DNA from 2 places in the Aureimonas sp. D3 genome. Region 1 is predicted to be linked to the other one. Evidence: predicted binding sites of a transcription regulator. Region 1 holds the regulator's gene; the other holds the start of a gene.
What was found. Region 1 encodes HrcA, which represses chaperone genes, less so after heat shock. Its sites were predicted from a motif close to GTTAGCACTCNCNNNNNGNGAGTGCTAAC; they were not measured.
Positions count from the first base shown of each region.

Region 2: the regulator HrcA is predicted to act here: its motif matches at 5,189-5,217, upstream of groES (co-chaperone GroES).

Region 1 is NZ_BBWM01000066.1:22,017-36,552, reverse strand. Features, by position in the region: gene cobN (cobaltochelatase subunit CobN) at 1-1,830, shown strand, start outside; gene cobO (cob(I)yrinic acid a,c-diamide adenosyltransferase) at 1,827-2,468, shown strand; gene AUL36_RS20195 (NAD(P)/FAD-dependent oxidoreductase) at 2,559-3,854, opposite strand; gene AUL36_RS23450 (DUF3096 domain-containing protein) at 3,976-4,119, opposite strand; gene AUL36_RS20190 (3-hydroxybutyrate dehydrogenase) at 4,150-4,929, opposite strand; gene folD (bifunctional methylenetetrahydrofolate dehydrogenase/methenyltetrahydrofolate cyclohydrolase FolD) at 5,123-6,025, shown strand; gene AUL36_RS20180 (RES family NAD+ phosphorylase) at 6,047-6,595, shown strand; gene AUL36_RS20175 (LysR family transcriptional regulator ArgP) at 6,602-7,507, opposite strand; gene AUL36_RS20170 (LysE/ArgO family amino acid transporter) at 7,610-8,218, shown strand; gene grpE (nucleotide exchange factor GrpE) at 8,285-9,022, opposite strand; gene hrcA (heat-inducible transcriptional repressor HrcA) at 9,138-10,259, opposite strand; gene rph (ribonuclease PH) at 10,387-11,106, shown strand; gene rdgB (RdgB/HAM1 family non-canonical purine NTP pyrophosphatase) at 11,372-12,025, shown strand; gene hemW (radical SAM family heme chaperone HemW) at 12,022-13,224, shown strand; gene AUL36_RS20140 (YnfA family protein) at 13,316-13,636, shown strand; gene rsmI (16S rRNA (cytidine(1402)-2'-O)-methyltransferase) at 13,633-14,536, shown strand, end outside.
Region 2 is NZ_BBWM01000008.1:61,651-76,186, reverse strand. Features, by position in the region: gene AUL36_RS03120 (DoxX family protein) at 1-37, opposite strand, end outside; gene fumC (class II fumarate hydratase) at 190-1,581, opposite strand; gene AUL36_RS03110 (CsbD family protein) at 1,737-1,928, opposite strand; gene AUL36_RS03105 (sulfite exporter TauE/SafE family protein) at 2,017-2,793, opposite strand; gene groL (chaperonin GroEL) at 3,097-4,740, opposite strand; gene groES (co-chaperone GroES) at 4,833-5,129, opposite strand; gene AUL36_RS03090 (pilus assembly protein TadG-related protein) at 5,508-7,328, shown strand; gene AUL36_RS03085 (TIGR01459 family HAD-type hydrolase) at 7,406-8,245, shown strand; gene AUL36_RS03080 (bifunctional riboflavin kinase/FAD synthetase) at 8,248-9,237, shown strand; gene ileS (isoleucine--tRNA ligase) at 9,493-12,528, shown strand; gene AUL36_RS03070 (hypothetical protein) at 12,692-13,339, shown strand; gene AUL36_RS03065 (nucleoside deaminase) at 13,370-13,801, opposite strand; gene AUL36_RS03060 (pseudouridine synthase) at 13,886-14,536, shown strand, end outside.

The DNA of each region.
Region 1 (14,536 bases):
CGCCGCGCCGCGCTCTTAAGCAAGGACATTCTGGCGCTGCTGGAGGCGAGCGGGCTCGGGGCGGATGCGGGCCTTCTCCCCGGCGAGGCGGGAGACGAGGCGCTGCAAAGGCTCGACGCTTGGCTCTGCGATCTCAAGGAAATGCAGATCCGCGACGGGCTGCATGTCTTCGGCCTTGCGCCCGAAGGCCGACTGCTGACCGACCTCACCACCGCGCTCGCCCGCCTGCCGCGTGGGCAGGAGCCAGCCGATGCCTCGCTGCACCGGGCGCTGGCGGGCGATCTCGGGCTCGGCTTCGACCCGCTCGACTGCGACTTTTCCACAGGCTGGACCGGCCCACGCCCCCAGCTTCTCCACAGCCTGTCCACCGACGCTTGGCGCACGGTGGGCGATACGGTGGAGCGGATCGAGCTTCTAGCCGCGCGCCTCGTTTCGGGCGAGGCGGAGCCTTCGTCCGAATGGGCACGCACGCTGCCCGTGCTGGCGGAAGTAGACACGCGGCTGAAACCCGCCGTCTCCGCCTGCGGCGCGGCGGAAATGGCGGGGCTCCTGCGTGGGCTGGAGGGCTGTTTCGTGCCGCCCGGGCCCTCTGGCGCGCCCACGCGCGGGCGGCCGGACACGCTGCCGACGGGGCGCAATTTCTTCTCGGTCGATACGCGCGCCGTGCCGACGGAAGCGGCCTGGCGGCTCGGGCGGCTTTCGGCCGAGCGGCTGGTGGAGCGCCATTTCCAAGACCAGGGCGAGTGGCTGAGTTCGGTCGGCCTCACCGCCTGGGGCACGGCGAACATGCGCACGGGCGGCGACGACATCGCACAGGCCCTCGCCTTGATGGGCGCGAAACCCAGCTGGGATCGCACCTCCGGCCGCGTCACCGGGTTCGAGATCGTGCCGCTGGCCGTCCTCGGCCGCCCGCGCGTGGACGTGACCTTGCGCGTTTCGGGCTTCTTCCGCGACGCCTTCCCCGAGCAGATCGCGCTGCTCGACCGCGCCGCGCGGACTGTGGGCGCGCTGGACGAGGAGCCGGGCGAGAACCCGATCGCCGCGCGGATGCGCCGTGAGGAAGCGGAAGCCCGCGCGCGCGGCCTTGCCCCCGACGAAGCCAAGCGCGAAGCGGGGCACCGCGTCTTCGGCTCCAAGCCCGGCGCATACGGCGCGGGGCTTCAGGCGCTGATCGATGAAGGCGGCTGGCAGACGCGCGCCGATCTTGCCCATTCCTATCTCCACTGGGGCGGCTATGCCTATGGCGCGGAAGGCGAAGGGTTGCCGGCGCGGGAGAGCTTCGAGCGGCGCCTCGGCGGCGTCGAGGCCGTCGTCCAGAACCAGGACAATCGCGAACACGATCTTCTGGACTCCGACGATTACTACCAGTTCGAAGGCGGCATGAGCGCGGCGGTGGAAACCCTCTCGGGCACCGCGCCGGTGGCCTATCACAACGACCATTCGCGCCCCGAGCGCCCGGTAATCCGCACGCTGGACGAGGAGATCGCCCGCGTCGTGCGCGCCCGCGTGGTGAACCCCAAATGGATCGCCGGCGTCATGCGCCATGGCTATAAGGGCGCCTTCGAGATCGTAGCCACGGTCGATTACCTCTTCGCCTTCGCCGCGACCACCCATGCGGTCGCCGACCGGCATTTCGATCTCGTCCACGCCGCCTTCGTGGAAGACGAGCGCGTTTCGGCCTTCATGCGAGACAACAACCCGGCGGGCTTTGCCGAGATGCGGGCGCGCCTCGCCGAAGCCATCCGGCGCGGCCTCTGGCATCCGCGCTCCAACTCGGCGAGACTTGCCCTCGAACCTTTGGCCCTCGAAACGGAGACCATCCATCCATGAGCGAGAAGTCGCCCCTCGTGGCCGCCATGAGCGAAGAGGAACTCGACGCGCGCCACGCCGAGAAGATGCGCAAGAAGAAGGCCGCGCGCGACAAGATCCTGGCGACCAAGACGCAGGAAAAGGGCCTCGTCATCGTCCACACCGGCAAGGGCAAGGGCAAATCAACAGCCGCCTTCGGCCTCGTCTTCCGCGCGCTCGGCAACGGCATGAAGGTCGGCATCGTCCAGTTCGTGAAGGGCAAGTGGGAAACCGGCGAGCGCGCCGCGCTGGAGCGCTTTCCGGGCGAGGTGACGATCACCGCCATGGGCGACGGCTTCACCTGGGAGACGCAGGACCGCCAGCGCGACATCGCCGCCGCGCGTCAGGCCTGGGAGCGCGCCAAGGCGATGATATCAGATGAGGAGCACGACATGGTGATCCTCGACGAGCTGAACATCGTGTTGCGCTACGACTATCTGGCCGTGGAAGAGGTCGTGGACTTCCTGCGCGAGCACAAGCCCGAGATGAAGCATGTCGTCATCACCGGGCGCAACGCCAAGGAGGAGCTGATCGACTTCGCCGATCTCGTGACCGAGATGGAGATGATCAAGCACCCGTTCCGCTCCGGCATTAAGGCGCAGCGGGGCATCGAGTTCTAGGGAGGCGACATAACCCTGCGGGGGAGGACCGGCCCCGATGCCGGCCTTGGCTGTGGAAGCTTCCCGTTTCCCTGCCCGTTCGGCGGGCGTTCAATCGCCGTGCAGCTTCAGCGCAGGGCCCTTGGTCGGCGAGATCATGTCGGCGGCGATCGAGACCGTGCCGCGCAGGCGGCCGAGAACGCGCCATTGGTGCTGGCGCTGGAGCGCGTTGTAGGCGGCCGTCGCGAAATGGCCGTGGATGAGGAAATCGTCCTTCTTCCCGAAGCCGATCATGCCGACCGTCCCGGCGCGGCCGAGCGAGACGATCCGACCCTTGTCGGCGTAGCGGAAGGGTTCCACCGGCTCGCCGCGCGCGATCAACGGCAGCACCTCGACGAGATAATCGGCCTGTTGGCTCGCGGCCTGCGCGGTCGGCGGCAGCGGTTTGTCGGCGCCGGGCGGCGTCAGACTGGCTGCATCGCCCATGGCATAGACATGCTCGTCCAGGCTCGAGCGCAGCGTCTGGTCCACCACGATGCGCCCGCGATTGTCGATCTCGAAGCGTCCGAGGCGCTTCAGGATCGGATTGCCGACGAGACCGGCCGCCCAGACGGCGAGGTCACAGGGCCAGCGCTCGCCCGACTTCGACGACACCGCATCCACCTCGATGCGCGAGACATTGACGTCGGTCACGGTCTTGATGTCGAGTCGGCGCAGCCGCTCGGCCAATTGCTGGCGCAGTTCGGGCTCGGCCCCCGGCATGATCTCGGGCGCAGCTTCCAGAATGGTGATGCCCAGAAGCTTGCGCCGCCGCTCGGCCGTGCTCTGGTCGAAGAAGCCGCGCTCGGAGCGGCGCAGATGGGCGGCAAGTTCCGTGCCCGTCGCGCCGGAGCCGACGATCACCACCTCCGCCGGCTCGCCCGACTCGCGCGCCTCGATCATCGCGGCGATGAACCGATCGCGGAAATGGTCGGCATCGGCCTTGGTGTCGAGCCGCACCGCGAACTCCTTGACGCCTGTCGTACCGAAATCGGGCACGACGCCGCCGAGCGCCACCACGCAGACATCATAGGGAATGCGCCGTTCGCGCGCGGCGACCGTCCCGTCCTTTCCGGGAATGGCAGCCAGCACGATCTCGCGACGGTCGTGATCCAGTGCGCTCACCTCGCCCTGCTCGAAGCGGAAGCCCCGAAGATGCCCGAGCATGTAGAAGGACATTTCGGCAAGCGAGGAAGAGACGGTGCCGGCGGCGAATTCATGCAGGCGCGGCTTCCAGAGGTGAGCGAGTTCCCGGTCCACCAGAACCACCTCCAGCTCGCCCTTGCCGGCAAGCTGCGAGGCAAGTTCCAGACCGCCCGACCCGCCGCCCAGAATGACGATCCGCTTGTGCGCCGTGCTGCCTGCCATGATCCTCGCCGTCTCCGTTTCACCTTTCGATCCGAACCGCGTCACCGAGCGCTTGTTCCCCCGCAAACGCGGCACGGCTCCAGAGTTCGGAGCCGCATCGCTCGCCGTAGGGGAAGCTCTTCTACAGACCCCCGGTGCCCATCAGGCCGGTGAGCCCGATGATGATGAGGTAGAAGGCGACGATGTAGTTCAGAAGGCGCGGCATCACGAGGATGAGGATGCCGGCGATCAGCGCCACGATCGGCTGGACGGTGATGATTTCCATGGGTTTGCCCTGTTTCTAGGAACGCGGCCGTCAGGCCATGTACCAGCCGTGGCTGACGGTGATGGACTGGCCGGTGAGCGCCCGCGAGCCGAAGCCGGCAAGGAAGATGGCGACCTCGGCCACGTCCTCGACCGTGGTGAACTCGCCATCGACCGTGCGGCCGAGCATGATTCGGCTCACCACCTCCTCCTCGGGAATGCCGAGCGAGCGCGCTTGTTCGGGGATCTGCTTTTCCACGAGCGGCGTCTTCACGAAGCCGGGGCAGATCGTGTTGGCGCGCACGCCGTGCGGCCCGCCCTCGCGCGCCATGACGCGCGACAGGCCGAGAATGCCGTGCTTGGCGGCGACATAGGCGCTCTTGAGCGGCGAAGGCTCGTGCGAATGCACCGAGCCCATATAGATCATGGAGCCGGACTTCTGCCGGTACATATGCGGGATGCTCGCCTTGGTGACGAGGAAGGAGCCGCCGAGATGGATGTCCACCACGCGCTTGAACTCCTCGTAGGGGAAATCCTCGATCGGGTGGACGATCTGGATGCCGGCATTGGCGATGGCCGTGTCGAGCCGGCCCCAATGCTGGACGACGCGCTCGATGCCGGCCTGGACACCCGCTTCGTCGGTCACGTCCATCGTCAGCGCGAGGGCCGAGCCGCCCGCCGCCTCGATCTCGCCCGCCGCTTCCTCCGCCGCCTCGCCCTTCAGATCGGCGATGGCGACGCGCGCGCCTTCGCGGGCGAAGCGCCGCGCGATCTCGCGCCCGATGCCCGACCCCGCCCCGGTGATCACCGCAACCTGTCCTTCGAGACGCATCGCGCCCTCCTTCGAACCCCGCTTGGCAAGAGGGGAGAATAGTCCCGCGGCGCGTCATGAAAAGATCGTTGCGCATTCCCCGACAAAAAGCGGGCGACTTGTTCGCGCTTTTTCCTTTCGCCCGCGCGGAACGGAGCTATAACGCGGCGCACAAGGCCGAGGCGACGGCCCCCATAGCGAAAGGACCGGCCCCATGCAGGCTGTACGGATCGACGGAAAGGCGAGCGCGGAATCGGTTCTTCGGGACGTGACGGCAGCGGGCGCGGCGCTGCACAAGAAAACCGGCGTCAAACCGGGCCTCGCCGTCGTGCTGGTGGGCGAAGATCCGGCGAGCCAAGTCTATGTCGCCAACAAGGGGCGCACGGCGGAGGCCTGCGGCTTTCATTCCGTCACCCATCGCCTGCCGGCCGACACCTCGCAGGAGGCGTTGCTGGCGCTGATCGACGAGCTGAACGCCGACCCCGCCATCCATGGCATTCTCCAGCAGTTGCCCCTGCCCAAGGGGCTGGACGCGGATGTCGTGGTCGGGCGCATCGACCCGGACAAGGACGTGGACGGGCTGACGCTGGTGAATGCCGGGCGGCTCGCGAGCGGCCTCGCCGATGATGCTTTCGTACCCTGCACCCCGGCGGGCTGCATGGTGCTCCTGCGTCAGGTTCTGGGCGACGATCTCTCGGGCAAGCGGGCGGTGGTGGTCGGGCGTTCCAATCTCGTCGGCAAGCCCATGGCGCAGCTTCTGCTTCTGGCCAATGCCACGGTCACGGTGGCTCATTCCCGCACGAAGGATTTGCCGGCCCTTTGCCGCGAGGCGGACATTCTGGTGGCCGCGATCGGGCGTCCGGGCCTGCTCAAGGGCGACTGCGTGAAACCCGGCGCGGTGGTGATCGATGTCGGCATCAACCGCGTGCCCGCGCCCGACAAGGGCGAGGGCAAGACGCGGCTCGTCGGCGATGTCGCCTATGACGAGGCCGCCGCCATCGCCTCGGCCATCACGCCCGTGCCCGGCGGCGTCGGGCCGATGACGATCGCCATGCTGATGGCCAATACGGTGGCGAGCGCCTGCCGCGCGGCGGGCGAGCCCCGCCCCCGGTTCTGACGGAGAGCCGGGGACCGAGACATGACCGATCCCCGCCCCTCCGCCGTGCCGCTGCGCACAGTCTCCGGCCTGTTCTATCGCTCCGTCGCGGCCGAGCGCGCAGGCGAGGTTCTGGCCCCGCCCGGCCCCAGCAGCGCCGGGCGTTATCATCGGCCGGGCGAGAGCGTTCTCTATATGAGCCCGAGGCTCGAATGGGCGATCAGCGCCGTTTCCGGCTATATCAGGGAGGACGGACACGCGCGTGTCGTCATCGCGCTTCAGGTGAGCGACGCCCATGTGCTGGACCAACACGACGAAGAAGCCTGCCGCCTCGCCGGGATCGATCGCGAGGCCTCCAATCTCTCCTGGCGCTCCGTTCTCGCGGCGGGCGGCGAGCCGCCTTCCTGGCGCACAGCCGACCGGGCGCGCGAAGCAGGGGCCGACGGGCTGATCGACCGCTCGCGACAAATCCCCGGCGGCTGGCATCTCAACCTCTTCCGCTGGAACACAGCGGGCGCGCCCACTGTCACCGTCGCGGGCGAGCCTCAGCCCATCCGCCTGTCGGAAGGCGGGCCGGTCTGGGGTCTGTGAACTCCTTCATTCGGGAGGCACGAGCTCGCTCCGCGCGACCTCAAGCACCGCGCGAGTGAGCGGCTGGAGTGGCTCGGCCCCGAGCCGGCTGACCTGCCAATGGAGCGGCACATCCAGCGGCACGCCGGGCAGAAGCTCCACAAGGCGGCCGGCCTTCAGATGCTCCTCCACAAGTTGCACCGGGTTCAGGCCCCAGCCCATGCCGAGCAGCGCCGCCTCCACGAAGCCCTGCGTCGAGGGTAGCCAATGGGTGGGGTGCGCGAGGTCACGGCCGAAGGCGCGCTTCAGCCAGTCGGCCTGAAGCCGGTCCTTCTGGTTGAAGGTCAGCGCGGGGGCGGACGCCAGCGCGCGCGGCGTGACGCCCTCGGTGAAATGGCGCGCGGCGAACTCGGGGCTGGCGGTCGCGAGATAGCGCAGCGAGCCGAGCGGCAGCGACCGACAGCCCTGCACGGGCCGCGCCAGCGCGCTGACGGCGGCCAGAACTCGGCCCCGCCGCAGCCATTCGGCCGTGTGGTCCTGATCATCCACCGCCATGTCGAGAAGATGCCCGGTTTCCGTCGAGAAGCGCGCAGCGGCCTTCAGGAACCAGGTGCCGAGACTGTCCGCGCTGGTGGCGACGGGCAGCGTGACGCGCGGCGCACCCGCCTCCTCGCCCGCCCCGTTCGGCAGATGGCGAAAGAGATCGGCCTCCAACAGGCCGATCTGCTCCATGTGCCGGCATAGGCGCGCGCCGGTTTCGGTGGCGCGGCAGGGCTGGCCGCGCTCCACCAGAACTGCGCCGACCCGCTCCTCCAGTTGGCGCACGCGCTGCGACACGGCAGAGGGCGTCACGTGAAGATCGCCCGCCGCGCGCTCGAAGCTCCCGGTGCGGACCACGGCGGCGAGCGCGCGAAGGGCGGGATAGTCGAGCATTCGAGGTTTAGCTCCGCTTCATCAGCCTAAGATGGTTTAACACAGCTAACCCATCCATCCATGCTACGTCGCTCCCGTAATCGAACACGGGGCTTTGAGATGATGAGCGCAGACGCCTATGCCACCGGCCTCACCACGGGGCTGACGCTGATCCTGGCGATCGGCGCGCAGAACGCCTTCGTCCTGCGCCAGGGCATTCTCGGCGCGCATGTCCTGGCAGTGTGCCTCGCCTGCGCCCTGTCGGATGCGATCCTGATTGCGCTGGGGGTTTCGAGCTTCGCGCGCGTCGCCGCGCTCTTGCCGGCGTTGGACCCGATCCTGCGCATCCTCGGGGCGGGCTTCCTGATCTGGTATGGCGCCAAGAGCCTGATGCGCGCCTTCCGGGCGAGCGACGCGCTGCGTCTGGCGGAAGTCGGCGCGGGGAGCCGGCGCGAGGCGCTCGCGACCTGCCTTCTCCTCACCTGGGCCAATCCGCATGTCTATCTCGACACGGTGGTGCTGATCGGCAGCCTCTCGACGCGCTTTCCCGGCGCGGAATCCTCGTTCGGCGCGGGCGCGGTCACGGCCTCGTTCGGCTTCTTCTTCGCGCTGGGCTTCGGAGCGCGCTGGCTGCGCCCGATCTTCGAGAGGCCCGCCGCTTGGCGCGCGCTGGAAGCTTTGATCGGGCTGACCATGGGCGCAATCGCGATCAAACTTCTGGCCAGCGGCTGATACGCCATAAAAAAAGTCCCGCATCCCTCAAGGGATGCGGGGCTTGCAATCGAACCGCGAGGACGCTCAGGCGTCCTTGGTGGAATCATCCGGCACGCCGGGCTTGGCAGGCGCGGCGTTGGCATCCGCGCCCACAGCCACTTTCGGCCCGCCCTTGGACACGCCGACCATGGCCGGGCGCAGGACGCGCTCGCCGATCGCGTAGCCGTCCTGCACGACCTGAACCACCGTGTTGCTCGGCAGTTCGGCGTTCGGCACCTCGAACATGGCCTGATGGAAATTCGGGTCGAAGCGCTGGCCCTCGGGCTCCAGCTTCTTCACGCCGTGGCGCTCCATCGTGGACTGCATGGACCGGGCGGTCATCTCCACGCCCTCGGCCAGCGTCTGGAGGCCGGGGTCCGTGTCGCGCGCGCCCTCGGGAATCGCCTGAAGCGCGCGAGCGAGATTGTCCGACACGGCCAGGATATCGCGCGCGAAATTGGCGACGGCGAACTGGCGCGCGTCCTTGACCTCGCGCTCGGTGCGACGGCGCAGATTTTCCATGTCGGCGGCCAGACGGATCAGCCGATCCTTGACGTCGGCATTCTCGGCTTCGAGTTCGGCGATGCGCGCCCGGTCGGCCGCCGCAGCCTCTTCGCCGCCCCAGGAGCCTGCGGGCTCCTCGGCGGTCTCGGCCTGCGCGCCCGCCGCGCCGGGAGCCGCGCCCGCGACGCCCGAGCCCTTGAAATAGGCGCCGCCGCCGGCGGAATGCGCGCCGCTTTCGCTCTCGTGGTCGTTCACGTGCTTCTCGCTCTCGCCTGTCATCGGGCACTCCTGTTCCTGTCGAGGGGACAAACAATCCGGCGCCATGAGGCGGCCGCCGGACTGCTCTCCCGTAAAGGGTCGTCGCTGCGGCATATCGAATGAGGCGGGCCGGAAATCAAGGCCGGCGCACCGGCGCTCCGCCCGCCAGAAGGCGCGACACGAGCCGCGCCGTATAGTCCACCATGGGCACGATGCGCCGATAATTGAGGCGCGTGGGGCCGATCACGCCCACCGCGCCGATCACGCGCTGATCGGAGTCCGAATAGGGCGCGATCACGAGCGAGGAGCCGGACAGCGAAAACAGCTTGTTTTCCGAGCCGATGAAGATGCGCACGCCGTTGCCCGCTTCCGCCAGATCGATCAGCTCCATGATCGAGGTCTTGGATTCCAGATCGTCGAAGAGATGGCGCAGCCGGTCGAGATCGTCGGCCGCCGACAGACTGTCCAGAAGATTGGCCCGCCCGCGCACGATGAGGCGCGAAGGCTGGCCCGCGCCCTCACCCGCCCAGACCGCGAGCCCCGCGTCCACCAGTTGGCGAGACAGCTCGCCGAGCTGGCGGGACGTTTCCTCCTTCAGCGCCTCGATGCGCCGGCGCGCTTCGGCGAGCGTGCGCCCGACCACATGGGCGTTCAGGAAATTGGCCGCTTCCACGAGCTGCGCGGCGGTGATGCCGGGCGGCAGGTCGAGAATGCGGTTTTCCACCTCGCCATTCTCGCCGACGAGAACGACCAGAGCGCGCGCCGCGTCGAGCCGCACGAACTCAATATGCTTGAGGCGCGGATCGGCCTTGGCGGCGACCACGATGCCCGCCCCGCGCGACAGGCCGGAAAGGAGCTGCGAGGCTTCCGTCAGGAGCGCGTCCACCGGGCGGCGCTCGCCATGGTCGCGCACCTTCTTCTCGATCTCGGCACGCTCGCGCTCGGGCACGTCGCCCACTTCCAGAAAGGCGTCCACGAAGAAGCGCAGGCCGACTTCCGTCGGCAGCCGCCCGGCCGAGACATGCGGGGCATAGATCAGCCCCAGCGCCTCGAGGTCGGACATGACATTGCGGATGGAGGCGGGCGACAGCGCGCTCGACAGGAGGCGCGACAGGTTGCGCGAGCCCACGGGCTCGCCGGTTTCCAAATAGGAATCGACGATCAGCCGGAAAATCTCGCGCGAGCGCTCGTCCAGCCCGCCCGCGAGCGGGGTCTGGCTGGGCGTGAGATCGTGGAAGGGAGGCAGGACGCGCTTCATGGCCTGTCTTATAGGGATCGCGAGGGTTTCAGCCAAGGCGGAGAGAGTGGGCCGCCAAGCACCCTGTTCAAGTGTCGCCACACTCTTTAAGAGGCGGGTTCGAAATCGTTAATATGGACTTGTCTTGATGCGGCCTTCCAAACGCCAGAACGACGAACTGCGCCCTGTCTCGCTGGAGCGGGGCGTGTCGCGCCACGCCGAGGGCTCGTGCCTCGTCAAGTTCGGCGACACCCATGTCCTTTGCACCGCGAGCCTCGAGGAGCGCGTGCCCGGCTGGTTGAAGAATTCCGGCAAGGGCTGGGTCACGGCCGAATACGGCATGCTGCCGCGCGCCACGGGCGAGCGCATGAAGCGCGAAGCCGCCAGCGGCAAGCAGAGCGGCCGCACGCAGGAAATCCAGCGCCTCGTGGCGCGCTCGCTGCGCGCGGTGGTGGACCTCGAAGCGCTGGGCGAGCGCATGATCACGGTGGATTGCGACGTGATCCAGGCCGATGGCGGCACGCGCACGGCCTCGATCACCGGCGCCTTCGTGGCTCTGTCGGACTGCCTCGCCTGGATGGAAACGCGCGGCATGGTCAAGCGCGACAAGGTTCTGAAGGACCATGTCGCCGCCATTTCCTGCGGTATCTACAAGGGCACGCCGGTTCTGGACCTCGACTACCCCGAGGATTCGGCCGCTGGCACCGACGCCAATTTCGTGCTCACCGGGCGCGGCGGCATCGTCGAGATTCAGGGCACGGCGGAGGGCGAGCCCTTCTCGCGCGACGAACTCGAGGCGCTGATGAAGCTCGCCGAAAAGGGCATCGGTGAGCTGGTGGCGCACCAGAAGTCCTGCCTCGAAGCTTAGAACTGAGGACGAAACCTCTGGGCGGAGGATGGTCGAGAGATTTTCGTTCGATCGCGAGGAGCGAAGCGCAGTCGATGCTAGGTCAGCATCGGCGAGCATTCGCGACGAAGAGAGCGACGGAAAAATCCGACCAGCCGATCCCACGAGGTTTTGGCCTTAGTTCCTAACAAAGCCTGAAGCCTCGGGTCAGCCTCGGGGCGCATAAACCTTGGGACTGGCGGCGCGCTCCGGCGCGCGCGCCTTCCCCGGAATGGACCCGACAGCGATGACGAACGCCTTCCCCCTCGATCCCGCCGGTGGTCCTCTCCTGATCGCCAGCCACAATGGCGGCAAGATCGCCGAGTTCCGCGAGCTTCTGGCCCCGCTCGGCTTCACCGTGGTCTCGGCCGCCGACAAGGCGCTGCCCGAGCCCGAGGAAACCGGCTCGACCTTCGAGGAGAACGCGGCGATCAAGGCTCTGGCGGCGGCGCGCGCCACCGGCCTTCTGGCGCTCAGCGACGATTCGGGTCTGGTGGTGGATGCGCTGGGCGGCGATCCCGGCATCTATTCGGCGCGCTGGGCCGGCCCCGAGAAAGACTTCACCATGGCCATGCGCCAGATCGAAGAGAAGCTCCAGGCCGCAGGCGCCACCGCGCCCGCGCAGCGCACGGGCCGCTTCGTCGCGGTTCTCTGCCTTGCTTCGCCTGAGGGCGAGACGAAGTTCTACCGCGGCGAGGTCGAAGGCACGATCGTCTGGCCGCCGCGGGGCGCGCTCGGCTTCGGCTACGATCCCTGCTTCCTGCCGGAGGGCGAGACGCGCACCTTCGGCGAGATGCCCTCGCAGGAAAAGCACGGCTGGGTGCCGGGGCAGGCCCACGCCCTGTCGCACCGCGCCCGCGCCTTCCAGCTCTTCGCGCGGGAGGCGCTGGGCGTCGCATGAACATGATGATGCCCCGCCCCCTGTCGCAGATCCGGCCCTATACGCCGCCCGCCGGCGAGCCGGGCTTCGGCGTCTATATCCATTGGCCTTTCTGCGCGGCCAAGTGCCCCTATTGCGACTTCAACAGCCATGTGCGCCACCAGCCGGTGGATCAGGCGCGCTTCGTGGAGGCCTTCCGCCGCGAGATCGCAAGCCAAGGCCGGCGCACGAAAGGCGAAACCGTCACCTCGATTTTCCTGGGCGGCGGCACGCCCTCGCTGATGGAGCCCGCGACCGTTTCGGCCATTCTGGAGGCCGTGGCCGCGCAATGGACCGTTGCCGACGAGGCCGAGATCACGCTGGAGGCCAACCCGACCTCGGTCGAGGCGGACCGCTTCCGGGGCTACCGCGCGGCGGGCGTCAACCGCGTGTCGCTCGGCGTGCAGGCGCTGAACGATGCGGACCTGAAGCGCCTCGGGCGGATGCATGACGTCGATCAGGCCATGGGCGCGATCCGTCTGGCGCGCGAGATCTTTCCGCGCCTGTCCTTCGACCTGATCTATGCCCGGCCGGGCCAGAGCGTGTCGGAATGGGAGCGCGAATTGTCGGAGGCCATTTCGCTGGCGGCCGACCATCTCTCGCTCTACCAGCTGACCATCGAGGAAGGCACGATCTTCCACGCCCTGCACAAGGCGGGCAAGCTCGTGGTGCCGGACGGCGAATTGTCGGCCGAGCTTTACGAGGCGACGCAGCAGCTGACGCTGTTCCACGGCCTGCCGGCCTACGAGATTTCCAACCACGCCGCGCCCGGCGCGGAGTCGCGCCACAATCTCACCTATTGGCGCTACGGCCTCTATGCCGGCATCGGCCCCGGTGCCCATGCCCGCCTGCCGGGCGAGGATGGCGCGCGCCATGCCGTGTCCAACGAGAAACATCCCGAAACCTGGCTCAAGATGGTCGAGGACTGGGATTCGGGGGAGGTCGAGGATGAAGCATTGGAGAGCTATCAGCAGGCCGACGAACTGATGCTCATGGGCCTGCGCCTCGTGGAAGGGATCGACCTCAAGCGCTGGCGCAAGCTGGCCGGGCGCGACATCGACCCAACCGTCGAAGCCGAACTGACCGGCCATGGCATGATCGAGCGCCTTGGCCCCGACCGGCTGCGCGCGACGCCCGCCGGCATGCTCGTGCTCGACGCCGTGGTGGCCGATCTCGCGTGAGAGCGCCGCTTGCCGTCAGGACGCGCGGCGCGGTGCCGCTTGGTGTCGCGGGCCTTCGGAGGATGATCCGCTGACCGGAGCCGCCCCGGCGCTGCTCATCTATGCCGGCGCGGCGCTGGCCGAGATCGCCGGCTGCTTCGCCTTCTGGGCCGTGTTGCGCTCGGGCCGCTCCGCCCTTTGGCTCGCGCCGGGCCTCGCCTGCCTCGTCCTTTTCGCCCTTCTCCTGACGCGGGTGGACGCGGCCTTTGCCGGCCGCGCCTATGCGGCCTATGGCGGGGTCTATATTCTTGCCTCGCTCGGCTGGCTCTGGGCGGCCGAAGGCGTGCGGCCCGACCGTTTCGACCTTCTCGGCGCCTTTCTGTGCTGTGCGGGCGCCTGCGTCATCCTTCTCGCGCCGCGAGGTGTTTCATGAACCCGTTCGACGATCCTTCCGAAGACGAGACACCCGAAGGCGATGAGGTCCCGTTTCAGGATTCCGGCGCAACCTATCTCGTGCGCGGGGCCACCCTGCGCGCGCCCAAGCCCGAGCCGGCCCTCTATCTCGTGGCGACGCCGATCGGAAACCTGTCCGACGTGACCTTGCGCGCGCTCGACATCATCGCCGGGGCGGATGTGCTCGCCTGCGAGGACACGCGCGTCACGCAAAAGCTTCTGGCGCGCTACGGCATCCGCCGGCGGCTCTTCGCCTATCACGAGCACAATGCCGCCGAATCCGGCCCCGCGCTTCTGGACGAGCTGGAGGCTGGCCGCTCCGTCGCGCTGGTGTCCGACGCCGGCACGCCGCTTGTCTCCGATCCCGGCTTCCGTTTGGGCGAAGAGGCCATCGCGCGCGGCCTGCCTGTCGTACCCATTCCGGGCGCATCCGCGCCGCTGGCGGCACTTTGCGCCTCGGGCCTGCCGTCCGACGCCTTCTTCTTTGCCGGCTTCCTGCCGGTGAAGGACGGGGCGCGCCTCGCCAAGCTCGAAACCCTGACGCGCGTGCCCGGCACCCTGATCTTCTTCGAAGCGCCGCACCGCATCGCGGAAAGTCTGGCCGCCATGGCGGAAGGTCTGGGCCCCCGCCCCGCCGCCGTCTGCCGCGAGTTGACCAAGGCCTATGAGACGATCTATCGCGGCACGCTGCCGGAGCTGGCCGAGCGCTTCGCGGCGATGGAGCGGGTGCGCGGCGAGATCGTCGTCTGCGTCGGCCCGCCGGCCGAAGAAGAAGCGGCGGCGAGCGGCGACGTGGACACGATCCTGCGTGGGCTGCTCGCCGAGATGAAGCCCGCCAAGGCCGCGCAGGAGGCGGTGAAGCTCACCGGCCTGCCCCGCC
Region 2 (14,536 bases), on a different contig from region 1:
GGAGAAGGCGGGCGAGAAGCAGAAGACCGGAATTCATGGATTCGTCCATCGGAGGGGTGTTTCGATGGAGCAGAGAGTGCCCAAGGCCAAACGCCCGCGACAGGGATTCTTTGTGCGACTGATCGTCAACGAAGAACGCCCCAATCGCGGGATTGGGGCGTTTCATCAAACCAATCGTCTGAAGGGCGATCAGCCGGGACGGGTCATCGCGGCGGGATCGACGATCCGGTCATAGTCTTCGCCCGAGACGAGGCCGGAGGCGAGGGCTTCCTCGCGCAGCGTCGTGCCCTTCTTGTGGGCGGTCTTGGCGATGGTCGCGGCATTGTCGTAGCCGATGGTGGGGGCCAGCGCCGTCACCAGCATGAGCGACTGCTGCATCAAATCCTTGATGCGGTCCTCGTTGGCCTTGATGCCGTCGACGCAATGTTCGCGGAACGAGTCCATGCCGTCGGCGAGAAGCCGGATCGAGGAGATCACGGCATTGGCGATCACGGGCTTGAAGACGTTCAGCTCGAAATGGCCTTGGGAAGCCGCGACCGTCACGGTCGTCTCGTGGCCGAAGACTTCCGCCGCGACCATGGTCAGCGCTTCGCACTGGGTCGGGTTGACCTTGCCCGGCATGATCGAGGAGCCCGGTTCGTTCTCGGGCAGCGAGAGTTCGCCGAGGCCCGAACGCGGACCGGAGCCGAGGAAGCGGATGTCGTTGGCGATCTTGAAGAGATCGGTCGCGAGCGCGTTGAGCGAGCCGTGGAAAAAGGCCAGCGCACCGTGCGAGGCGAGCGCCTCGAACTTGTTCTCGGCCGTGCGGAACGGCAGGCCTGTGAGTGAAGCGATCTCGGCGGCGATCTTCACGTCGAAGCCGACCGGGGCGTTCAGCCCGGTCCCGACAGCCGTGCCGCCCTGCGCGAGGGCATAGACGTCTTCGATCGCCTGTTCGATGCGGCGCTTGCCCAGCTTCAGCGCGGCGGCATAGCCCGAGAATTCCTGGCCGAGCGTGATCGGGGTGGCATCCTGCGTGTGCGTACGGCCGATCTTGATAATGTGATCGAACTCGAGCGCCTTCTTGTCGAGCGAGGCGTGGAGCGCGTCGATCGCTGGCAGGATGCGCTTGGTCGCCTCGATGGCGACGGCGACGTGAATGGCCGTCGGGAACACGTCGTTCGAGGACTGGCCCATATTGACGTGGTCGTTCGGGTGGATCGGCTTCTTGGAGCCCTGCTCGCCGCCGAGCATCTCGATGCCCCGGTTCGAGATCACCTCGTTGACGTTCATGTTGGTCTGCGTGCCCGAGCCGGTCTGATAGACCACGAGCGGGAAATGATCGTCGAGCTTGCCGGAGATGACCTCATCCGCAGCCGCTTCGATCGTCTCGGCGATCTGGCCGTCCAGCTTGCCCATGGCGCGGTTGACGCGCGCGGCGGCCTTCTTGACCGTGGCAAGGGCGTGGATCACGGCGATCGGCTGCTTGTCGGTGCCGATGCGGAAATTGTTGAGAGAGCGCTCGGTCTGCGCGCCCCAGTAGCGGTCGCTCGCGACGTCGATCGCGCCGATCGAATCCGTTTCGCGTCTGGTGCTGGTCATCGGTCTTCCCCTCGCGACAAGGCGCCCGTCGTCCCGCGTGTGGGAGCGGCGCTTCCGCGCGGTTATCACGACAAGGGGAGGGGAGAAACCCTTCGGCCCAACGAAAAGAGCCAGCCTTTCGGCTGGCTCCCAACTCAAACGATTGAACCCGAAACTTAGTGCTTGGAGCCCAGGGTGTCTTTCACGGCGTCCTTGACCTTGCCGTAGTTCTTCTCGGTCTTGCCTTCGGCCTGATCGGCGAGGCCTTCGGCCTGCAGGCGATCGTTGCCGACCAGCTTGCCGAGGCCTTCCTTGACCTTGCCACCGAGTTCCTTGGCGCCGCCCGAGATCTCGTTCTTGTCGACCATAACCTGTCTCCTCAAGGTGTATCGGACGCCGTGTCCGATTTTCGAAAAGGAGAACAGCGAAGCGCAGCGATCCGTTCCCGGCTCAAGATTACATTTTCGACAGGATCGCGACGATCTGCTGAAGCGCCAGTGCGCAGATCAGCAGGCCCACGATACGCAGGAGCCAGCGTTCGGGAATGCGTTTCACGGCATAGCCCGCCAGGGGCGCAGCCAGAATGCCCCCCGCGATCAGGCCCAGCACCGAGAGGGCGTGGTCGGTCAGATCGCCCGCTTCCTCCCAATGGCCGGTGACGAGTGCCAGAAGGAACGCCAGCGAAACCGAGAGCGTGACGAGGAATTCGGCGGCGTTCACCGTGCCGATGACGTAGCGTGGCTGGCCGCCGGCCCCAAGCAGGCCCGAGGTCACGACCGGCCCCCAGCCGCCGCCGCCGATCGAATCCAGAAAGCCGCCGGCCGCGCCCAGCGGCGGCACCAGCGCCATGGGCGTCTGGGCTCGCGGGATCGTGCGAAAGGAGCGCAGCGTCAGCATGATGCCGATCGCGGCGAGATAGGCCGCGACGAAGGGACGGATCGTGCCGCCATCGATCGAGGTCAGCACATAGGTGCCGAGCACCGCGCCGATCACGCCGAAGGGCACGAGCCGCCAGAACAGCTTCCAGTCGATATTGCGGTTGACGATATGGGCCGTGCCCGAAGCGGCCGTGGTGAAAAGCTCCGCCGTGTGGACTGAGGCCGAGGCGACCGAAGGCGGCACGCCGAAGCTCATGAGGACGGTCGAAGAAATGACGCCATAGGCCATGCCCAGCGCGCCATCCACCAATTGCGCCAAGGCACCGACGAAAAAGAAGATGAAGAATTCGCTCATGCACCGTCCAGACAGGGGGGGCGAGCGCCCCGTTTCGGCCCTGTCATAGACGCGAAATCGCCGCGATGCGCCAGCGCGCGAAGGGTCAACTCTTCCGAAGGGCGGCTTGAACAGAGGGCATCGATCCGAACGGCAGGCACGAAAAAAAGGGGCCCGCTTGCGCGAGCCCCCTTATGACTAGGCCTATCGGCCTTCCTTGCCCTGTCGGGCTTGGAAGTCCGTGCCGCCACCTGAAACCGGCCTTGCCCGGTTTCAGCACCCTTGAGGATGTGCGGCTTGATGGCCTTCCTTGCCCTGTTGGGCTTAGAAGTCCATGCCGCCCATGCCGCCCATGCCGCCGCCCGGCATGGAAGGAGCACCGGAGTCCTTCTTCGGAGCTTCGGAGATCATGGCTTCGGTGGTGACGAGCAGGCCGGCGACCGAAGCCGCGTCCTGCAGAGCCGAGCGAACGACCTTCACCGGATCGACGATACCGGCCTGGATCATGTCGCCATACTCGCCCGTCTGGGCGTTGTAGCCGAAGGTCAGCGAGCCGTTGTCGAGGATCTTGCCGACCACGATCGAGCCTTCGCCACCGGCGTTCTGGACGATCTGACGGATCGGAGCCTGAAGCGCCTTGCGGACGATCGCGATGCCGGCGTCCTGATCGGCGTTCTCGCCCTTCAGGTCGACCGCGTTGGAAGCGCGCAGCAGAGCCACGCCGCCGCCGGGGACGATGCCTTCTTCCACGGCCGCGCGGGTCGCGTTGAGCGCGTCGTCAACGCGGTCCTTCTTTTCCTTGACTTCGACTTCCGTCGAGCCGCCGACGCGGATCACCGCGACGCCGCCGGCGAGCTTGGCCAGACGCTCCTGGAGCTTCTCGCGGTCGTAGTCCGAAGAGGTCTCTTCGATCTGCTGCTTGATCTGGGCGACGCGCGCCTTGATGCCGTCGGCTTCACCGTTGCCGTCGACGATCGTGGTGTTCTCCTTGGTGATGGAGACCTTCTTGGCGCGGCCGAGCATGTCGAGCGTGACGCTCTCGAGCTTGATGCCGAGGTCTTCGGAGATGACCTGGCCGCCCGTGAGGATCGCGATGTCCTCGAGCATTGCCTTGCGGCGATCGCCGAAGCCCGGAGCCTTGACGGCGGCGATCTTCAGGCCGCCACGCAGCTTGTTGACGACGAGCGTGGCCAGAGCCTCGCCTTCCACGTCCTCGGCGATGATGACGAGCGGACGGCCCGACTGCACCACGGCTTCGAGAACCGGCAGCATCGCCTGGAGGTTGGAGAGCTTCTTCTCGTGCAGGAGGATGTAAGCGTCCTCGAGCTCGGCGACCATCTTCTCGGCGTTGGTCACGAAGTAGGGCGAGAGGTAGCCGCGGTCGAACTGCATGCCTTCGACGACTTCGAGCTCGGTCTCGGCGGTCTTAGCTTCTTCGACGGTGATGACACCCTCGTTGCCGACCTTCTGCATCGCGGACGCGATCATCTGGCCGATTTCCTTCTCGCCATTGGCGGAGATGGTGCCGACCTGAGCGACCTCGTCGGAGGTCTCGATCTTGCGAGCCGAGGAGACGAGCGTCTCGACGACCTTGGAGACCGCTGCGTCGATGCCGCGCTTGACGTCCATCGGGTTCATGCCGGCGGCAACCGCCTTGGCGCCCTCGCGGACGATGGCCTGGGCCAGAACCGTCGCGGTGGTGGTGCCGTCACCGGCCTTGTCGTTAGTCTTCGAGGCCACTTCGCGCACCATCTGGGCGCCCATGTTCTCGAACTTGTCCTCGAGCTCGATCTCCTTGGCGACGGACACGCCGTCCTTGGTGATGCGAGGTGCGCCGAACGACTTGTCGATCACGACGTTGCGGCCCTTGGGGCCGAGCGTGACCTTCACCGCGTCGGCGAGGATGTCGACGCCGCGCAGCATGCGCTCGCGGGCGTCACGACCGAATTTTACGTCCTTGGCAGCCATGTCTTCGTCTCCTGGGCGCGCCGGAGGCCGGTCCGCGCCGTGTCGAATGGAAAGGGAAGGAAACGGACCGAACGATCAGTCCGGACGATGGGTCAGCCGACGATCCCGAGGATGTCGGATTCCTTCATGATGAGCAGGTCTTCGCCGCCGAGCTTGATCTCGGTGCCCGACCACTTGCCGAACAGGATGCGGTCGCCGGCCTTGACTTCGAGCGGGTTGACCTTGCCGGTCTCGTCGCGAGCGCCCGCGCCGACGGCGACGATCTCGCCTTCCTGCGGCTTTTCCTTCGCGGTGTCCGGGATGATAATGCCGCCAGCCGTCTTGCTCTCGGACTCGACGCGCCGCACCACGACACGATCGTGCAGGGGGCGGAAATTCACGTTGGCCATCTCAGTCGAACCTTCTTGGCTATGGGGGGACCGACCAGCGAGGCGATCGATCCGAGGATTCTGGCACTCACTAAAGTGGAGTGCTAACGCGGCCTAGATAGGGGAGGGCATCCCTCCCTGTCAAGATTCGTCGTCGCGCCGCAAGGTGGCGAGGATCGCAGATGGCGTTAAGGTTAACGCCACACCAGTCTGACCGGCAAAAATGATGACCCGATACGGAAGGATTGGAAAGATTCCGCCCTTAACTATGCATGATGGCTTAGCGAATCGCCTGTTCGGGTGCCACCCGGGGTTTGAAGCGCTGCGACCGGAGTGCGTTCTGAGATGTTCGAAACACAGACCCCGCCGCCGGCCGATCGGCCGTTCCTACGCGCCCTGATGCGGGACCGGGGCGGCAACTTCACCATCATGGCGGCGGTTCTTCTCTTTCCGATTCTGATGGGGATTGCGGCGGCGGCCGACATCAGCCTCTTCTACAGCGGCCGAACGGCCGTTCAGTCCGCCACCGACGCAGCCGCGCTCGCCGCGGCCAAACAGTTCAGCGTGGACCAGGACTCGGGCCGGCTTCAGACGCTGGCCGAAAACGTGTTCGCGGCGAACATGGCCGGCGTTGCGCAGACGACCGGGACCCTGACCTATGAGGGGACGGACTGGACGCCGGAGGGAACACGCGAACTGAAGATTTCCGTCTGCTCCACCTACGATCCCTTCTTTCTCCCGGCGCTGACTATCTCGTTCACGGGATTGAAAGGAAAGGATTGCGCGAGGACGCAGAGCGTCGTCGCGGTCGGCTCCACCACGGTGGAAGTTGCCTTCGTGCTCGATACGTCGGGCTCCATGAACGACAGTCCGGCCAAGGGCGGCCCCGCCAAGATCTCCACCCTCAAAACCCAGGCCGCAAAGGCGATTGACACCCTTTTCGGATCGGGTTCGTCCGCTGGGCCCGAGGACCCGGTGCGCGTCGGCATCGTGCCCTTTTCGGGTGGGGTGAATGTTGGGCCGGAGCACCTGAACGACTGGTGGATGGACCCCAAGGGACTGTCACCGCTCCACAACGAAAATCTCGACTGGAGCACGTATCACGGCGCGACAGGCCTTGATCAGTCGCTCGCCGTCAAGGTCAACGGATACTCCACTTCGACATCGCTTCTGAATCCGACGACCTATCTAACCCGGCAACTCATTTACGCTTCGCTTGGGGCGAAGAATTCCAACTGGGCTTATCGAGGATGTGTGGAGTCGCGGGCGGCCAAATATGCACTGACGGACGTCCCGCCCTCCGAACTGGAGCCTGCGACGTTGTTTGTCCCTTACCTCGCGCCCGACGAGCCGGATAATTATTTGTATGGTTCCTGGACAAACAGTTATCTCGTGGACAGTTCGAAAGGCAATTACAGGCAGCGCCTGATGAATGTCGATAAATACTTCTCCAACGTTCGCCAGGATGGTCCGGTGGCGAATAACTTTCGCAACACGCCGAGCTTCATGTGCGACTCGGCCAAGCTGACGCCTTTGACGAACAGCAAGTCCCAAGCGCTCGCGGCGGTCGATAAACTCGTGGCGACGGGGGCGACCAATGTGCCGCAAGGGGTCGAATGGGGATGGAAGGTCTTGTCCAAAAACGAACCTTTTTCCGAGGGTCGAGCCGCCGGCGATGAAAATAACATCAAGGCGATGATCGTCATGACGGATGGTCAGAACACCTACTACAATTCTTACAGCGACGCGGTTTCTACCTTCGGCGCCTATGGCTATGCGGGTCCGGACTATAAGGAGCCCGGCCAGAGCGTGGCGCGCCTCTTCGATTACAAGAGTGGTGTATCCACGGCCAACACCGACAGCAATTACACCGCCGCGTTGAACGGCAGGCTCGCGGCCATTTGCGAAAATTCCAAGAACGATGGCCGGATCAAGCTCAAGGATGGCTCGGGCACGCAGCTCAACGACGAGAAAGGGCCCGTCACGCGCGACGGCGTGCTGATCTACACGATCGCCTTCGACATTCCGGCCCAGTACCAGACCATGGTCAATGGCCTCCTGAAAGGCTGCGCCTCCTACAAGATCGGCGACCTCCGAAAGACCGAACTGCCCTACAGGGACAAGGCGAAGTATTTCTACAGCGCCGCCAATGCCAAGGATCTGGAAAACGCCTTCAGCGACATCATGGCCTCGCTCACCAACCTGCGCATCGCGCGCTGAGGCTGCGACCCGCCTTGACCCGTCCCGTCGCCCTCCAGTATCGCCAGACCCACAAAAGGGCGAAGTGGAAAGACGAGATGGTTCAGGCATTGCAAGCGATCGATCGTCTGGCCGACATCGCGGGCGCTTACGGCGCCATCTTCTGCGACGTCTGGGGCGTGGTGCACGATGGCGAGGCGCGCAACCCGCCGGCCGTCGCCGCGCTGGCCGAGGCACGCCGGGCCGGGGCTCATGTGGTTCTGCTCACCAATTCGCCGCGCCCGGCCGAGGGCGTGCGCGAGCAGCTCGATGCGCTCGGCGTATCGCGCGACAGCTATGACGCGATCGTCACCTCGGGCGACGCCACGCGCGCGCTGATCTCGGCCGGTTCTCGCCGTGTCTTTCATATCGGCACGGAGCGCAACGAAGACCTGTTCGAGGGCCTCGGTCTCGAACTCCTGCCCCCCGAAGAGGCCGATCTCGTGGTGGCGACCGGCCTGTTCGACGACGAACGCGAGACGCCGGACGATTATGTCGCTCTTCTCGACCGGATGGCGGCGCGCAACCTGCCGATGATCTGCGCCAATCCCGACATTGTGGTGCACCGCGGCGAACGGCTGATCTACTGCGCCGGGGCGGTCGCGCGCGCCTATGCCGAGCGGGGGCAGGTCGTGCATCTGGCCGGCAAGCCGCATCCGCCGATCTATGATGTGGCGAGTTCCCTCCTGCCCAAGGCCGGCGTCCCGATCCTGTGCATCGGCGACGGCATGTTCACCGACGTGAAGGGCGCCAATACGTTCGGCGCCGACTGCCTCTTCATCTCGGACGGCATCCATCGCGACGAACTGGCGGACGCAAACGGCGATCCGGCGCGTCTGGCTGAGGCGCTGGACGGGCGTGGACTGACGGCTCGTTTCGTCCAGCCGTTCCTGCGCTGACCATGGAAGCGGCACCCAAGCCCATTTTGCGCATCGGCTCGGCCGCAGCGCTTCCCGCGTATTTGCGCGGCGGCGTCGTGGCCATCGGCAATTTCGACGGGGTGCATCGCGGCCATCAGGCTGTGATTGAGACCGCGCGCGCGATCGCCGAGGCCGAAGGGCGGCCGCTGATCTGCCTGACCTTCGAGCCGCATCCACGCACCGTCTTCCGCCCGCAGGCTCCCGTCGCCCGGCTGACGCCCGCGCCGATGAAGGCGCGGCTTCTCTCCGCGCTCGGCGTCGAGGCCGTTGTGGAACAGCCTTTCGACCTCGAATACGCCTCGCACCCGGCCGAGACGTTCGTGGAAGAGACGCTCCATCGCGATCTCGGCGCGGGGCATGTCGTGGCCGGCTTCGACTTTCGCTTCGGCGCGCGCCGCCATGGCGATCTGCCCTTTCTGCGCGAGGCCGGCACGCGGTTGGGGTTTGCGGTCACGGCTGTCGAAGCTTTCGCCGACGAGGGCGCGCTGGTTGTCTCCTCCTCGCGCATTCGCGAAGACCTGATGAACGGCGATGTCGCAGCCGCAGCCGGCCTGCTCGGCTATCGCTGGACCTTCGAGGGCGTGATCGGCCATGGCGCGAAGCTCGGGCGCACGCTCGGCTATCCTACGGCCAATATGGTGCTGGGCGAGGACTGCGTGCTGGCCCATGGCATCTACGCGGTGCGCCTGCGCCGCGCCGATGGCTCGTTGCATGACGGCGTGGCGAGCTTCGGCCGCCGCCCGACCTTCGACAATGGCGCGGCCCTGTTCGAAACCTATCTCTTCGACTTCTCGGGCGATCTTTACGGCGAGGCGGCCAGCGTCTCGCTGTTCGGCTTCATCCGGGGCGAGGAGAAGTTCGACAGCGTCGAGGCGCTGGTGAAGCGCATGGATCGTGACGCCGAGGAGGCGAGGGCGCTTCTGTCCGGCGCGCGTCCGCTTTCGGCGCTGGATGGCGCGATCGCCTTTTGAACGGGCTTTATTCCGACGGGCGCGGTTGATAGAGAGGGCGCATGGGAACCTCGACCGCTTTTCCTGGCGCGCGAAACCGTATCGGTGCGCGAATTAGACGCCCGGCTTGCGCCGCTCGCTGACACGACGCGAGCGCGGAGGCCGGGATGCGCCTGAACGGCCCGCCAGCCCGGGCCGAATCCTCCCCCTTTTTCCGTTGCAACACGCCTTTCCGGGTGTCTCCCGCCCGATGCAGGCCCGTTCGAAACCGGACCGATGACCGAAGCCCAAGACTATTCCAAGACGCTCTATCTCCCCGAGACCGAGTTCCCGATGCGCGCCGGCCTGCCGCAGGCCGAGCCGCAATGGCTCCAGCGTTGGGAGGAGATGGACCTCTACGGCACGCTGCGCCGCGAATCCGCCGGCCGGCCCAAATACGTGCTGCATGACGGCCCGCCCTATGCCAACGGCCATCTCCATATCGGCCACGCGCTGAACAAGGTGCTGAAGGACGCTATCACCCGCTCCTTCCAGATGCGCGGCTACGACTCGAACTATGTGCCGGGTTGGGACTGCCATGGCCTGCCGATCGAGTGGAAGATCGAGGAAGAGAACTACCGCGCCAAGGGCAAGCCGAAGCCCGACCTTCTCGACTCCACCGCCATGCTCGCCTTCCGCCGCGAGTGCCGCGCCTATGCCGAGCATTGGGTCGGCGTGCAGTCGGGCGAGTTCCGTCGCCTGGGCGTCGAGGGCGATTTCAAGAACCCCTATCTGACGATGAACTACGAGGCCGAGTCGGTGATCGCCGGCGAACTTCTGAAATTCGCCATGTCGGGCCAGCTTTATCGCGGCTCCAAGCCGATCATGTGGTCGGTGGTCGAGAAGACCGCGCTCGCCGAAGCCGAGGTCGAGTATCACGACCACGAGTCCGACACGATCTGGGTGAAGTTCCCCGTGCGCCCGGCCGCGACCGGCTATGCTGCGGCCTTCGGCGGCGCCTTATCGAGCTTCCCCAAGGCCGGCGCACCCGATGTCGGGCCGCTGGACGGCGCGCGGATCGTCATCTGGACGACCACGCCCTGGACCATCCCCGGCAACCGCGCCGTCGCCTATTCGGATCGCGTCGCCTACGGCCTCTATGAGGTGACGGCGCCTGATGATGCCGAGAACCCGCGCTGGGCGCGCCATGGCGAGCGGCTGGTTCTGGCCGATGCGCTGGCCGCCGACGCCTTTGCCAAGGCGCGCGTGCCGGAGGGCGGCTTCCGCAAGCTGCGCGATGTCTCACCCGCCGATCTCGCCGGGCTCCTGTGCGACCATCCGCTGAAAGGCCTGGCCGGCGGTTACGAGTTCGCCGTTCCACTCCTGTCGGGCGATCATGTGACCGACGATGCGGGCACCGGCTTCGTCCACACCGCGCCGAGCCATGGTCGCGAGGATTTCGATGTCTGGATCGCCTCGCGCCGCGACCTCGAAGCGCGCGGCATCGACCCCACGATCCCGTTCCCCGTGGACGACGAGGGCTTCTACACCAAGGACGCGCCGGGCTTCGGGCCGGACGCCGACGGTGGCGCGGCGCGCGTCATCGACGACAAGGGCAAGAAGGGCGACGCCAACAAGCGTGTGATGGACGCGCTGGTGGCGGTGGGCCATCTCATGGCGCGCGGGCGCTTGAAGCATTCCTATCCGCATTCCTGGCGCTCCAAGAAGCCGGTCATCTTCCGCAACACGCCGCAATGGTTCGTCCATATGGACCAGCCGCTGAACGGCTACGGCTCGGACAGGCCCGCGTCAGGACAGGACACGCTGCGCGAGCGCGCCCTCAAGGCGATCTCGGAAACGCGCTTCGTGCCGGCCGCCGGCCAGAACCGCCTCCATGCCATGATCGCGGACCGGCCCGATTGGGTTCTGTCGCGCCAGCGCGCCTGGGGCGTGCCGATCTGCGTCTTCGTGGACGAGAACGGTGAGGTGCTGAAGGACGAGGCGGTCAACGCGCGCATCCTGGAGGCCTTCGCGGCCGAAGGGGCGGATGCGTGGTTCGCCGCCGGGGCCAAGGAGCGTTTCCTCGGCAACGCGCATGACGGCCAGAAATGGTCCATGGTGCGCGACATCCTGGACGTCTGGTTCGATTCGGGGAGCACGCACGCCTTCTGCCTGGAGAAGCGCCCCGACCTGAAATGGCCGGCCGATCTCTATCTCGAAGGCTCCGACCAGCATCGCGGCTGGTTCCATTCCTCGCTTCTGGAAGCCTGCGGCACACGCGGTCGCGCGCCCTACGATGCGGTGCTGACGCACGGCTTCGTCATGGACGAGGAAGGCCGCAAGATGTCGAAGTCGCTCGGCAATGTCGTGACGCCGCAGGAGGTGATCCAGCAATCGGGTGCCGATATTCTGCGCCTCTGGGTGGTCTCCTCGGATTATTCGGAAGACCTGCGCCTCGGCAAGACGATCCTCCAGACCAATATCGACAGCTATCGCAAGCTGCGCAACACGATCCGCTGGATGCTCGGCACGCTGGCTCACGACGACGGCACGGACGTCGCGCTGCGTGAGATGCCCGAGCTGGAGCGGCTGATGCTGCACCGTCTCTCGGAGATCGAGGATGTGGTGTTGAAGGCCTATGACGCTTTCGACTTCAAGCGCATCACCCGCACGCTGCTCGACTTCATGGTCGTGGAACTCTCGGCCTTCTACTTCGACATCCGCAAGGACGCGCTCTATTGCGACGCGCCGTCCTCGGTTCGTCGCAAGGCGGCGTTGCAGGTCGTGCGCATCCTGTTTGACCGGCTGGTGACGTGGCTCGCGCCGCTTCTGCCCTTCACCATGGAGGAAGCCTGGCTGTCGCGCCACACGGACGCCCGCTCGGTGCATCTGGAGCAGTTCCGCGCCTGCGACGCGCAATGGCGCGATGCGGCTCTGGCGGAGCGCTGGGCGAAGATACGCCGTGCGCGGCGCGTCGTCACCGGCGCGCTGGAAGAGGAGCGCCGTGCCAAGCGCATCGGCTCCTCGCTGGAGGCGGCGCCCATCGTCCATGTCGAGGACGAGGCCTTGCGCCAGCTTCTGGCTTCGGTGGACTTTGCCGAAATCTGCATCACCAGCGATCTGACCGTCTCAGCCGACGCCGCGCCGGACGGCGCGTTCCGTCTCGCCGACACGGCGGGAATTGCGGTCGTGCCGTCCAAGGCCGAAGGGCGCAAATGCCAGCGGTCCTGGAAGATCTCGCCTCTCGTCGGCACGGATGCGGACTATCCCGATGTGACGCCGCGCGACGCCGAGGCGCTGCGCGAACTGGGCGTTGCACGCGCAGCGGCCTGATCCAAAGTCTGTTCACGAGAATTTAAGCTTTGTGGACGGCGAAGCGGCTTTGAGCTAAAGCCGCTTCTCAAAATCGCCGGAATGTCGTGGGATCGCGCGAAATAAGGCTTCGAAGCCGCTTGTCGAGCGCGGGCGGCTTCGAGCGTGAGGGGAAGAATCCAGCATGACGTCTGCAACGACCCGCCTGCGGGTTCTCGCGCTGATCGGCTGCACCACGGCCCTTTCGGGCTGCATGGGGCCGACCTACGGCACCGGCGTCAGCCAGGGGCAGCAGCTGTTCAACGACATCGACAATGCCGTGTCTCTGGGCGGCTCCAACAAGCCGCGCGTCGATTATTCTCCGCGCGCCGAACTGGTGAAGCCCAAGAGCATCGGCGCCCTGCCGCCGCCGCGCGATGCGGTGGTCGATCCGAATCTGCCCGAATCGCCCGAGATGCGCCGTGGCCGGCTTCACGCCGCCGCGCCCAATCCGGACGGGGTTCTTCCGGTCGGCTTCATGACCTCGAAGAAGGATGGCATGGACGTCGAAACGCCCGCCGCCTCCTTCCGCCGCCAGCAGGACGACGACAATAGCTGGATCGACCCGCGCACCATGGCGGGCCAGCGCACGCAGGCCTCGGCCGCGCGCACGGTGGGCCAGCAGGGCAGCCCCGACCAGCGCAAGTATCTCTCCGAGCCGCCGCTGACCTATCGCCAGCCCGCCGCCACCGCCCCCGTGGGCGACCCCGGCGAGGACGAGGAGGTCAAGGAGCGCCGCGCCAAGGGCACCACCAGCGTCGCCAGCAAGCTCGGCAGCCTCTGGCCGTTCTGACCCGCACCTGCCGCGCCGAGCGCTGGGGTGTCACCCCCGTTTGGCGCGGAAGAAATCGCGAAGGAGTTCGGCGGACGCTTGTTCGCCGATTCCCGAATACACCTCCGGCGCATGATGGCAGGTGGGTTGCGCATAGAAGCGCGGTCCGTTTTCCACACCGCCGCCTTTGGGGTCCGACGCCCCGAAATAGAGCCGCCGGATGCGCGCGAAGGAAATCGCCGCCGCGCACATCGCACAGGGCTCCAACGTGACATACAGATCGAATCCGGGCAGGCGTTCCTCGCCCACGGCCGCGCAGGCGCGGCGGATCGCCAGGACTTCCGCATGCGCCGTCGGGTCGTGCAGGGCGCGGGTTTCGTTTCCCGCGCGGGCGATGATTCGATCCTCGAATACGATCACGGCGCCGACCGGCGTCTCGTCCCGGCCAGCGGCCAGACGGGCCTCGATCAGCGCTTCATCCATGGAACTCATGCGGGACACGCGGTTTCCCTCGTTTCAACGACGGGTTTTTGATATGCGTCGCGCGAAACAAGGCATAGCGAAAAGATGAGCGACGAGACGGACGGCCCTTCGGGCGGCAAAGGCAAGGGTGGAGTTGGGCGCGGCGGACGCGGCACGGGCGGCTCCGGCCGCAGCCGTGGCGCATCCGGCGAAGGTCGGCCCCCGCGCGGCGACAAGCCGGCGCGCGCGCGCAGCGAGGGCGAAGGACGCCCGGCCCGCGCGAAGGCTGAGGGCCAGGGCGAACGCTCCGGCGCGCGCGGCGACAAGCCCTTCCGGCCCCGCGGCGAGGGCACAGGCTCCCGCTCGGCGGCGTCTGGCGACAAGCCGTTCCGTGGGCGCTCCGAGCGCAGCGGCGGCGGTGAGGGACGCTCGTTCCGTCCGCGCGGCGAAGGCGGGGCTGAGCGCAGCGGCGCACCGCGCGGCGACCGATCCTTCCGGGCGCGCACCGAGGGCGAGGGGCGCTCCGAGCGTCCGCGCACCGAGGGCGAAGGCCGTCCGTTCCGTTCCCGCGAAGGCGGCGGCGAGCGCGGTGCGCCGCGTGGCGACAAGCCGTTCCGGGGTCGTTCCGAACGGGGCGAGGGCGAAGCGCGCTCCTTCCGCCCGCGCGGCGAGGGCAAGCCTTCCGCGCGTCGCTCCTCCGAAGGCGGGCAGGGTGAGGGTGGTGACAAGCCCTTCGTTCCGCGTTCGCGCGGCATG